DNA from 3 places in the Aeribacillus composti genome. Region 1 is predicted to be linked to each of the others. Evidence: riboswitches for the same ligand, from Rfam matches in the RefSeq annotation. Region 1 holds a riboswitch; each other region holds the start of a gene.
The links. Region 1 has a riboswitch for S-adenosylmethionine ahead of RI196_RS15875 (IS1182 family transposase). Riboswitches for the same ligand answer to the same signal wherever they lie in the genome.
Positions count from the first base shown of each region.

Region 2: it holds a riboswitch for S-adenosylmethionine, as region 1 does, so the genes downstream of both, RI196_RS05310 (bifunctional homocysteine S-methyltransferase/methylenetetrahydrofolate reductase) here and RI196_RS15875 (IS1182 family transposase) in region 1, are expected to answer to the same signal.
Region 3: it holds a riboswitch for S-adenosylmethionine, as region 1 does, so the genes downstream of both, metK (methionine adenosyltransferase) here and RI196_RS15875 (IS1182 family transposase) in region 1, are expected to answer to the same signal.

Region 1 covers NZ_CP134501.1:3,253,003-3,257,000, forward strand. The annotation lists gene RI196_RS15870 (2,3-diketo-5-methylthiopentyl-1-phosphate enolase) at 1-676, opposite strand, end outside; gene RI196_RS15875 (IS1182 family transposase) at 691-2,502, opposite strand; SAM riboswitch class I at 2,655-2,760, opposite strand; gene RI196_RS15880 (hypothetical protein) at 3,125-3,709, shown strand; gene RI196_RS15885 (BREX system ATP-binding domain-containing protein) at 3,709-3,993, shown strand; gene RI196_RS18655 (IS3 family transposase) at 3,902-3,998, opposite strand, start outside.
Region 2 covers NZ_CP134501.1:1,052,166-1,056,163, forward strand. The annotation lists gene metH (methionine synthase) at 1-435, opposite strand, end outside; gene RI196_RS05310 (bifunctional homocysteine S-methyltransferase/methylenetetrahydrofolate reductase) at 428-2,287, opposite strand; SAM riboswitch class I at 2,396-2,517, opposite strand; gene RI196_RS05315 (YajQ family cyclic di-GMP-binding protein) at 2,619-3,110, opposite strand; gene RI196_RS05320 (HPr family phosphocarrier protein) at 3,255-3,533, opposite strand; gene RI196_RS05325 (DUF3941 domain-containing protein) at 3,877-3,998, opposite strand, start outside.
Region 3 covers NZ_CP134501.1:950,612-954,609, forward strand. The annotation lists gene pckA (phosphoenolpyruvate carboxykinase (ATP)) at 1-1,214, opposite strand, end outside; SAM riboswitch class I at 1,483-1,674, shown strand; gene metK (methionine adenosyltransferase) at 1,882-3,087, shown strand; gene RI196_RS04855 (phosphatase PAP2 family protein) at 3,136-3,666, opposite strand; gene RI196_RS04860 (gamma carbonic anhydrase) at 3,838-3,998, opposite strand, start outside.

The DNA.
Region 1 (3,998 bases):
ATTCTTTTGCTTTTCTTGCCTTATCTTTCAATTCAAATGTTTTTCCCGTCAAATTGACCGCATACAAAGTTCGGTGTCCCTTTTCTTGATACACGTTATCAAGAACTTTTTTGCCTTCCTTTATTCTTGTTTCAAATGATGTGAGCGAATTTTCAAAAAGTATTTCATCATCCTTTACTAAGTCGACGCCCCCGAGAGCCTGCTCCCGCAATTGGGCAAGAAGGTAATCCATATCACGTCCAATTACACCTTTAAAGATGCTCATCACTAACGGTCTGTCGTAAACGCCAAGTTTTTCTCGTAACCCCTGAATTCCAAATCGAGGACCTGGAAAATACCGAAAGATCTCATCGTCAAACTGCAAATCTAGTAATTTTATTTCTCCATCTAGTGATAATTTTCCAAAAGTTGTCGTTAAGATGGCAGGAATGTCTTTAGAAAAGTTTTCTCCCGGAAAGCGAATGTGAAGCTGTGCAATCGTTTTGCCGGAGGATGGATCCTCACCTGTTTCTTTTATTTCAACCACTTGTCCTTTATGCTTTTTTAACTGCTCTTGCACTAAAAGAGGAAGGTCAGTCCACGAACCTACCGTTAATCCAAGAGCAATGCCTTCTGCTTTTTTTTCTAAATCTTCTCGTTTCGCAATGATTTGGTATACTGCTGTTACGTGACCCATTTTTTCAATCCTCTTCATTCAGATTTTTTTATATAAATAAAGGGGCTGTCCGATAAGTCCCTAAAATGAAGCAAGTGGAGAAAAACAATTCGTTTCTCTCCACTTGCTTTTATATTTTTTCGATTTTTATCTGAAAGTAGCTGGCGGATGCCGGCTACTTTCAGTATGTTGTGGGCTAATGCCACAATCCCAAACTCAACATGTACCTTGTCGAGGCCCCGCAAAGAAAATCTGCGGAACGACCGATTGCCCTTGATGTGACCGAACACACTTTCTGCCTCGACTTTGCGTCGAGCGTAGATGGCGGCTTTCTCTTCACATTCAAGGGCTGTTTTGGCCTTTGCTTTCATTTCTTCGAAGATGGGATTCCAGTGAACTTGACGATTTCCCTTCGCTTTTGTGCATTTCGCTTTCAATGGGCAATCGGTACAATCTTCACATTCGTATATTTTGAAGCTTTGTTCATAGCCAGATGGATTCTTTTTGTTTTGGTATTTTTTAAACGTTACTCTCCTTCCATTCGGGCAAATAAAACAATCATCCTCTTCACAATAGGTCCAGTTTTTGGCATTTTTAATGTCTTTTTTGTATGTACGTGTTTGTTCTTTTACATAGCTCCCATAAGGAATTAGAAACTCAAACCGGGGCTCTTTCTCATCACCAACTGCATATACATAGTTTTCTTCACTACCATAGCCTGCATCCGCAATAACTGTTTGGGGCATCGGTAATGAAGTGGAGGCTAGCTTCTCCATATGTGGGATAAAGCAACGTGTATCGGTCGGTCGTTGATGAATGGTATAAAACAAGATAAACTGATTCTCTGTCCCCATTTGCACGTTGTATCCGGGCTTGAGCTGACCGTTTTTCATATGGTCTTCTTTCATGCGCATGAAGGTTGCGTCTTTGTCTGTTTTCGAGTAGCTGTTACGGTCACCGAACATTTCCTTTTGTTCCTTGTATCTTGCCATTCGGGGCAGGAAATCTTCCCGAATTTGTTTCACCGATTTCTTTAATTGACTGCGTTTTTTTCGCTTCTCTTTCCGAATGGATGTATCGGTCTCCTTTTCGATTTCTTCCGTTAGCGTTTCAACTTTTTCTTCTATTTCTTTTGCGATTTCCTCCAGGTTTTGTTCGGTGATCTCTGTATGTTGATCGCTTTCCTTTTGCCCTGTTCCGGCTTCTAATTGGGTTAATTCATGAATGTGCTTTAGTGTTTCTTGGATTTTTTCTTTTAATTTCTCTTCGAATTTCAAAGTGGATTTTTTCCACACAAAAGAATACTTATTGGCATTGGCTTCGATCTTAGTGCCATCCAAAAAGTAGTTTTCCATCGTGATGTAATGTTCTTTTATCAATTTGAGAATCATGACTTCAAAGAGCTCATCCATGAAAGCTTTCATCCGTTCCCCTCGGAACTCATTAATGGTGCGAAAATCTGGTTGTTGCATCGCTGAAAGCCACATGGCAGGAATATTTTCTTTAACGAGTTTTTCGATTCCTCGGCAGGAATAAACCTTTTGAGAATAAGCATACAGAATGATTTTCAGCATCATTTTGGGATGATAGGAACTTCTGCCGCCGCCTTTATAATGAGAAAACAATTGTTTATCTGGTATCGCCTCCACCATTTCGTCCACGACACGTGCCACGTGATGTTCGGGTATAAGAGATTCAATATCATAAATCATTTGAACTTGACGGTTGTCATATGGTTTGAAAGTAGGGGCTAAATTTCTTTTGGCAGGAGTTTTTTCTTCTTTTCCATCTAGAGGAAGTGTCATTTGTGTGTTATAATTTTCACGAGTAATCATTTGATTGCTCATAAAAAATCGTCCTTTCTGTAATGTTGTGTGGTAACTTCATTTTACTAGAAAGGACGATTTTTTTGTGCATTTTTTTTAAAAAGTGAAAAAATGAGGGGCTCCAAAAAGTCAGTTACCCTGACTTTTTGGACAGCCCCTTTTGTCAAAACAACTTCTTATCTTTCAACATCTCTGTTGGGAGAATTAGCACCGTGCTCATCATATGAGTCGGTTGCCGGGCTTCATTGGGCTCATCCCTCCACCTGCTCTTGATAAGAGTTTTATTATTAACTTTATAATTCTTATTCGGTTACTTGGATTATGCCACTATCCTTCCCCTCTGTCAACACTTTTTTACATCATATTCGATTCAAATTCGCTTACATTTTTCTGATGGCATGCTACAATTATTTAATGGTGCAGTTTACAATTTGAGGTATTTACCGGAACTTGAGGTTGAGCCAAAACAGGAAAGCCTAAAAAAAGAGGACGAAAAAAGAAGGTACAACATCTTATTAACGTCTTCCGATCGCATCATGCTAGATTACTAGACTTAGAAAAACTGGTTGAATTACGCAATTATAACGTTACTGGTTATCGTGAGACAATTTGTTTCTTGTACCGTTATTGGTTATGTTGCTTTTTGAATGATCCAGAAGAAGCCTTAAAACAAACGCTAACGTTTAATTTACAGTTTAATGAGCCTTTAAGAAGATCCACCAGAAGCGCTGAAAAGGCCTATTATGCACGGAATAACGAAGAAGCAAACCGAATAGCTAGAGAAAAAGGGTATCCTGGCGCTGGATATAATATCAGCAATAAAAAATTAATTGAATGGTTAGATATAACAGAGGACGAACAACGCCATTTAAGCACGATTATAGATGCGAATGAAAAGCGGAGAAGGAAACAAAAACGCCGGGAAATGGGCGTAAAAAGCCGTGAGGAGTATTTAAAAGAACAGCGCAATAAAACGGATAAGAACTTAGAAAAACTTAGACAAGCAATTGAGTTGAATCCTGATTTCTCGAATTACAAATTAGCTAAATTGCTAGGAATAAGTGAATCGTATGTAAGGAAAGGATGTTATATGTTATTTACTGGAACGGATGATTTAATTAAAAACGAGGATCGATCAATTAAAGAACATGATGTTTTATATTCTAGAATTAAACCTTTATCTTCACAAAAAATGGAAGGGTTAGTGGTGTACTTTCAACCCCATTGATGAAATTAAACCGTTTCTCAACTGAACAATTAATAGAAGTTTCATATAAAGTTAGGGAAATCCACGGTATGGTACACAAATGGATACCAGAGACAGTTATTGATGATACATTTATTAAGCAATATGTTGAATCATTTACTGTTGCCTTTGAACAGGAAATCACTGTACTTCCAAGGACATTTTTACGTGAATTTATATTCGTATTAGACGCTGCAAAAGAGGGGAACGATGTCCATTCTCTTCCATCTTGCCCTTATTGGAATGGGGGCGATACTTTTTTCTGATAATG
Region 2 (3,998 bases), 1.6 Mb from region 1:
TTGAACTTGATAAGCTTCTGCCAATTGTTGGAATGTGACGCCACCTGTAACGGAGAGCGTTTTAGTCGTTGGCCCCATTGATCCTGCCACAAAACGAGGCCAATCCGGTGTTGAATATTTTTCTGCAGCGCGCTTTGCAATCTCAGCTGCTTTTTTATTTATTTCAAAAGCAAGGTGCCCCAAGTTATATTCTTCGAGGACGATGCTTGTACCGCCAAACGTATTTGTTTCGATAATATCAGCGCCTGCTTCAAGGTACGCTTCATGAATACGGACAATCGTTTCAGGGGAAGTGATGTTTAAATATTCGTTGCATCCTTCATATTCTTCACCGCCAAAATCTTTCGCAGATAATTCTGCAGCTTGAATCATTGTTCCCATGGCTCCGTCTAGTATTAAAATTTTTTTCTCCAGCTGTTCCTTTATGTTATACATGGGAAATCTTCCTTTCTCGTTTTGCCTTTTCTTTTTCATGAATGTATTCCGTCAGCTCGACTGTCATCTCATAATGCAAAAACGGAGTGATTAAGTAAATGCCGTTAAACAGGTCAAATGCTGCGTCAATAAGCGATTTTGCAATGGCAAGTCCTTCTCGTTTTCCCTTTTCTTTATCATTGCCTGCTTTTTGCATCTGTTCGCGAATCGAATCAGACAATTTAATGCCTGGCACTTCGTTATGAATAAATTCAGCATTGCGGCTGCTTATTAACGGCATAATCCCGAGATATATCGGAACATTCAGATGTTTTGTTGCTTCATATACTTCTTCGATCAGCTTCTCCGAGTAGAGCGGCTGCGTAATAAAATAATCGGCTCCACAGCTGATTTTTTTCTCAAGCCTCTGAACTGCGCGATCAAGATGTCTTACGTTCGGATTGAAGGCGGCGGCTACAGTAAAGTTTGTTTTTTGACCAAGTGATTTTCCGGAGTATGACAAACCTTCATTAAATTGCTTAATTAAGCTGATTAAATCAAACGATGATAAATCATAGACAGAGGTTGCACCCGGAAAATCACCGATTTTGGACGGGTCGCCGGTGACCGCTAAAATATCGTGCAGGCCAAGCGTATGCAGCCCCATTAAATGGGATTGAATGCCGATTAAATTTCTGTCACGACATGTTAAATGAACGAGCGGGCGAAGCTGGAAACGGCTTTTCACAATATTTGCGCAAGCAACATTGCTGATTCTTGGTGTAGCAAGGGAATTATCCGCAAGCGTAATTGCATCAATCCCCGCTTTTTTCAACGCTTTTGCTCCTGTTAAAAATTTTTCCAAGCCGAGCGTTTTCGGCGGGTCCAATTCTACAATCACTGAGCGTCTGTTTTTTGCAATATCTGGGAGAGGAGTTTCTTGACTTTCTTTCATAGGTAAAACATGAATTGGAACATTTCGTTCTTTTACTTCTTTCTCTGTGACAGGAGGGAGGTTTGATACAGCTTCAGCCATTGCCCGAATATGTTTCGGCGCGGTTCCGCAGCATCCGCCGAGAAGCCGGACACCTTGTTTTCGGAATTGAAGAGCCGCTTCATAAAAATAGTGTTCATCTGATTCATAAACTAATCTTCCGTTTTCATACCTTGGCAGGCTGCCGTTTGGAAAAGCGGATAAAAAGGCATGTTCAAACAGCGGCACTTCTTCCAGAGATTGCAGCATATGATAAGGGCCTAAACGGCAATTGAGGCCGACAATATCTGCACCAAGTTCTTCAAGCATTTTCAAACCGTCTGCCAATCTTGTTCCATTTTGAAAGACGCCTTGTTCGTGCAAAGAAACATTTGTGATAATGGGCAAATCCGTTTCTTTTCTAGCTATTTGCAAAACGGTTTTCAGTTCTTCCAAGTCGTAATAGGTTTCTAAAATAATGCCATCTACGTTTTCGGATAAAAGGACATGAAGCTGCTCACGAAAATTTTCGGCAATGTCAGATAGCGTGAAGGCGCTTTTTTGAAACGAACGGATGCCGCCGATTGTTCCGATGACATACCCTTTGTTTTCCGCTTTTTGTAACGCCCTCTTTGCAAGTTCAACCCCTTTTTGGTTGATGATCTTTATATCATCTTCCAGCCCATATCTGGCAAGCTTTATGCGATTGGCGCCGTATGTATTTGTTTGAATAACAGTTGCGCCTGCGTCTAAATAGGCTGAATGAATCCGTTCTATTTCTTCCGGTTTTGAAACGTTTAGCTCATCAAAGCATCTGTCTATTCCGAATGAGTATAGTAGAGTCCCCATTGCTCCGTCGGCAATTAATATATGATTCTGTAAATCTTGTAAAAGCCCCATAAAAAGTCCTCCAATCAAATGAAATAGGCGCCTGCAAGGAGGCGAACACCTATATAAAAAAGAAAAGCCTTCTAAGAAGAAGACTTTTTCTTGAACATTTTCCCCTTCTTCTTATCTTCCGAGCGCAAATTTACGCATCGCTGGATTTAGCACCTTGGTACCCAAAGTTTTTGGGTAATCCGGTTGCTGAAGGTTCATCGGGCCAGTCCCTCCGCTTCTCTTGATAAGAACGCTTTACCGTATGAAATTTTAAAACAACGGATTAATCCTAATTTAACGAATTTTATCAAAATAATCAATATAAAATTTCAATTTTGTGAACAGGGCAAAGCTAGCGAAAATTAATAAATTGTACGTCGATCGGCAAGTCGGCGCTTTTCACAGCTGCAATCACTTTTTGCAAATCGTCCTTGCTTTTGCCGCTTACCCGGACTTGGTCGTCTTGAATTTGGCTTTTTACTTTTAGCCCGGTATTTTTGATCAGCGCATTGATCTTTTTCCCGTTTTCTTTGTCAATTCCGTTGACAAGTTTGGCTCTTTGTCTGACAGTGCCTCCTGAAGCCTTTTCGATTTTCCCGTACTGAATATTCTTGGTTGCGACACCGCGTTTAATCATTTTGCTTACTAATACATCTTTTAGTTGATTCAGCTTATATTCATCGTCAGAGATTAGCACAAGCTCATCTTTTTCTAGGGATATATCGCTTTTAGATCCTTTGAAATCATATCTGTTTACAATTTCTTTTTTCGCCATTTGAATGGAATTGTTCACTTCGGCAATATCCACTTTTGAGACGATGTCAAATGAATTCTCCTTAGCCAACTTTTTACCTCCAATAACGTTATTTACATTCATTATAGTGAATGTCGTTCAGTTGAACAACTCTTTTAGGGGTTCCTCGCAAATTAAATGAAAAAACCGTTACTTAAAGCAACGGCAAGGAAATTAATATCTGCTTAAATGCAATTAAGCTAAAGATGTCGCTTTAGAACATTTAGGGGAAAGAAAGTCTTGTAAGTTTTTTACTGCTTCGAGCGAATCTTCTCCTTCAGCGCTGATGACTACATGACCTTCTAAAAAGGCGGAAAAACCGAGCATGCTTAAAACGCTTTTCGCATTTAATTGGAGCTTTTTTGTTTGGAATAAAATGTAGCTGTTAAATTTAATCGCTTCATGGACAAGGGAAATGACATATTCCGGCTCCATCTCTTTTGTAAGATACACGGAAATTTCATGTTTCTTCATTGTGCCACCTCTTGTATACTTATTTTACAATATCTTACATTAATAAAGGATAGATTCCCACATGTTTGTCATTTCCTCTTACATATAAAAAAATGACCTCCGCTTTCGAATATGGAAACGTTCTGGATTTCTCTGTTTTTTAATGAAATGAATGGTCTAATCAAATTGAAAGTTATTGCCCCGCCCCATGTTTTATTAGACAAAAATGAAAACAAAAGCTAGAGAAAAGATGCATACTGTAAGATAAGAAAGCGTCTTTTTCTTTCAGAACGTCCGGATAGAAGAGGTGGAAGACTCGCCTTTAGAGATATTTCAAAAAAAGAAAAAGCCCGACAGGCGGGCATTATAAATGATCCGTTTTCTTTGAGTATTGCCGTTTTCCAAGCTCTCGATTTTTTTCCTTCAATAGATTTTTTTCGTGTCGTTTTGCATTGTTGTCTACAGCTTTTTTATCATTATCGCTTG
Region 3 (3,998 bases), 1.5 Mb from region 1:
GTAGCTGGAAGCGGAAGAAATGGTGCGCCAAAGCATGTGGAGAACGTTGTTTTAGGGGAAGTAATACCCCTTTCCGTTCCAGCAAGCTTGCTCGTATAACCGCTTAAGAAATGATACATAGCCTGTTCTTTCGTTAATTTGCTTATTGGCGGCAGAACACCGAACGCATCAGCTGTTAAAAAAATAATTGTGTTAGGGTGACCCGCAATGCTCGGTTTAGCAATATTGTCAATCGCTTCAATTGGATAAGCCGCACGGGTGTTTTCTGTTAATAAGGAGTTGTCATAATCAGGAATTCGTGTCGATTCATCAACCACAACGTTTTCCAAAACGGAACCGAATCGAATCGCGTTATAAATTTGAGGTTCTTTTTCTTCAGACAAACCGATGCATTTTGCATAACAGCCGCCTTCAATATTAAAAATACCAGATGAAGACCAGCCGTGTTCATCATCACCAATTAATCGGCGTTTTGGATCGGCGGAAAGTGTTGTTTTGCCTGTTCCCGATAAACCGAAAAAGAGCGCGACATCGCCTTCTTGACCGACATTGGCGGAGCAGTGCATTGAAAATATATCTCTTTCTGGAAGCAGGAAGTTCATGACGGAAAAGATAGACTTTTTCATCTCGCCTGCATATTCAGTTCCGCCGATCAGGATTATTCTCTTTTCAAAAGAAATAATGATAAATGCTTCTGAGTTCGTTCCATCCACAGCTGGATCTGCTTTAAAGGAAGGAGCGGAAACAATCGTAAACGGATTTTTATGCTCCTTTAAATCGTCTTGGCTTTTCGGACGGATAAACAGTTGGCGAGCAAATAAATTTTGCCACGCCAATTCATTGACCACTTGAATTGGAAGACGATATTTTTTGTCAGCTCCGGCAAATCCGTTAAAAACATAAATTTCATCTCTATTTTTTAAATATTGTATGACTTTTAAGTACAGTTTTTCAAAAACTTCTGATGAAATTGGCTTGTTGACGGGTCCCCAATCAATTAAATGCTTGACAGAATCTTCTTCAACGATGAATTTATCTTCTGGTGACCGGCCGGTATATTTGCCTGTTGTAACCGAAACTGCACCTGTATTTGTTAAAAAACCTTCTTTCCTAGCTAAAACTTTTTCTACAAGTCGTGCGACTGGTAAATTATGATATGCATTTGGTCCGCTGATCAACGAAGCTAATTCATTTGATACATCTACAATATTCATATACATACCATCCTTTTTTTGCATATTTGAAATGGTTTTATAGAAATAGTATAACACATTCGCAAAAATAATCCATCCTATTTATCGATTTCTGAAAATAATGTTTTTACTATATATTTTGCCTTCATTTTTGGGCATCATACGAATCATGATTGATCAGCTGATACTGAAATAATGGATATCAGATGATTTGGAAAATTACAGAGAAGCTTTATTTATTGTTGACAAGTACTTTTTTGCTCCTGTATGATATACATTTGAACGGATACTCTTATCCCGAGTTGGCGGAGGGACAGGCCCTATGAAGCCCAGCAACCGGCTCGTTGAAAGAAGACAGTAGAATATGGCTTTCAAAATCCCAGTATTCTATGGACATACAACATGATGCGAAAGAATTCCATATTCATAGACGAGCAATGGTGCTAACCTGATGCAAGGTTATATCCTTGAACGATAAGAGTGAAAGGCAATGAAGTTTATAACAACCTTTCCTCTGGCAGGGAAGGTTTTTTCTATGTATAAGAGAAATCTCGTTTAGCCAAGTTTTTCTTATCGTACGAAATATTTTGATATGTTTACAATAGTGGTGAGGGAATGAGTTCCGTGTCAATGACAAGGAGTGTAGCACTCCATAAACATCATTTTAAGTTTGAGGAGGAAGCAGTAAATGACAAAAAAGCGCCGTCTGTTTACATCTGAATCCGTAACGGAAGGGCATCCGGACAAAATTTGCGACCAAATTTCAGATGCGATTTTAGATGCCATTTTAGAAAAAGATCCGAACGCACGTGTAGCTTGCGAAACATCTGTCACCACCGGACTTGTATTAGTCAGTGGAGAAATTACGACAAGCACGTATGTGGATATACCAAAAATTGTGCGAGAAACGGTCAAAGAGATCGGCTATACGAGAGCTAAATACGGTTTTGATGCTGAAACTTGTGCTGTTTTAACATCAATTGATGAGCAATCACCCGATATTGCTGCAGGGGTGGATAAAGCTTTAGAAGCGAGAGAAGGACAAATGACTGATGAAGAAATTGAAGCGATTGGCGCTGGAGATCAAGGGTTAATGTTCGGTTTTGCATGCAATGAAACGAAGGAATTAATGCCTCTCCCGATTTCCATTGCCCATAAGCTTTCACGCCGGCTTACAGAAGTTAGAAAAAGCGAAGAAATTCCTTATTTGCGTCCGGACGGAAAGACGCAAGTTACGGTAGAATATGATGAAAATGAACAGCCGGTTAGAATTGACACAATTGTCATATCGACTCAACACCATCCGGAGGCAACTTTAGAACAAATTAAGCAGGATATTAAAGAAAAAGTAATTGATCCGGTTGCTCCAAAAGAACTGATCGATGAAGAAACAAAATATTTCATCAACCCTACCGGACGTTTCGTTATTGGCGGACCACAAGGAGATGCAGGATTAACGGGACGAAAAATCATTGTCGATACTTACGGAGGCTATGCGCGCCATGGCGGAGGAGCTTTCTCAGGAAAAGATCCGACGAAGGTAGACCGATCTGCAGCTTATGCGGCTCGTTATGTAGCGAAAAATATTGTCGCAGCCGGACTTGCAGACAAATGTGAGGTTCAGCTGGCCTATGCAATTGGTGTAGCGAAACCTGTCTCTATTTCTGTTGATACGTTCGGTACTGGCAAAGTAAGTGAAGATGTTTTAGTTGAATTAATTCGCAATAACTTTGATTTGCGCCCAGCTGGCATTATAAAAATGCTTGACTTGCGCCGCCCGATTTACAAACAGACAGCTGCTTACGGTCATTTCGGACGAAACGATCTAGATTTGCCATGGGAACGCACAGATAAAGCGGAAGCTTTGCGCGAACAAGCTCATCAATATTTGTAAAATAAAAAGGTGTCCAATGCGATGCATGCATTAGACACCTTTTTGCTTTTATGGTCCGAATGCGACAAAACAGATGGTGCCTGCTGAAGCTCCTAGAACTATTCCCGCCAGCACATCTGAAGGGTAGTGTAGGCCAAGAAAAATTCTTGATAGTGCCACACTGAATGCGAGAGGAAGCAAAATCCATGTTAAGGCTGGAAAAAAGAGCAAAAATGGTGTTGCCACTGAAAATACAGCTGTCGTATGTCCAGAAGGAAATGAATGGTCAGTTAACGGATTTTCTAACACTTTTGTTTCAAATAATGTAAGATAAGGCCGTCTGCGTGGATAAATTCTTTTCACAATGAAAACCGGAATATGACTGAAAAAAAGTGCAGCTGAACTTGCCAAGGCAACAGTTTTTACAGGTTCATTAAAAAATAACATCAGCATTAAACATGTTGCAATTGAAAAAACAGCCCCTCCTAAATGAGTAATATACCGAAAATAAACATTCAGTCCTTTTCGTTCAAAATGCGAATTAATCAGTTTGAACAACTTGCACTCAAATTGGTAAAGCTGATTCAGCAGTCTGCCCATGTTAAAGTTCCTCTTTTCAAAAAGCAAAAATTCTTAAAAAAATTTTCTCTCATATTTATGTAAACTTCAACAAATCTAATAAAAATTTTACAAAATTTTAAAAATACATGAAGCTGCCCGGTAAAGAATGACATTTGAAAGAGAAAGTTTTAAAATGTTTTTATAAGCAATTTATATGTTGTTCATACGAGCAATATTTTTATAATATTGAGCTTTTTCGATATACTCGCGACGGATGCGTTCCATATCTTGAAGATCTTCTTCTGTTAATTCTCTAATCACTTTGGCGGGTCTTCCGAATGCTAAAGTTTTCTCAGGTATCTTTTTGCCTG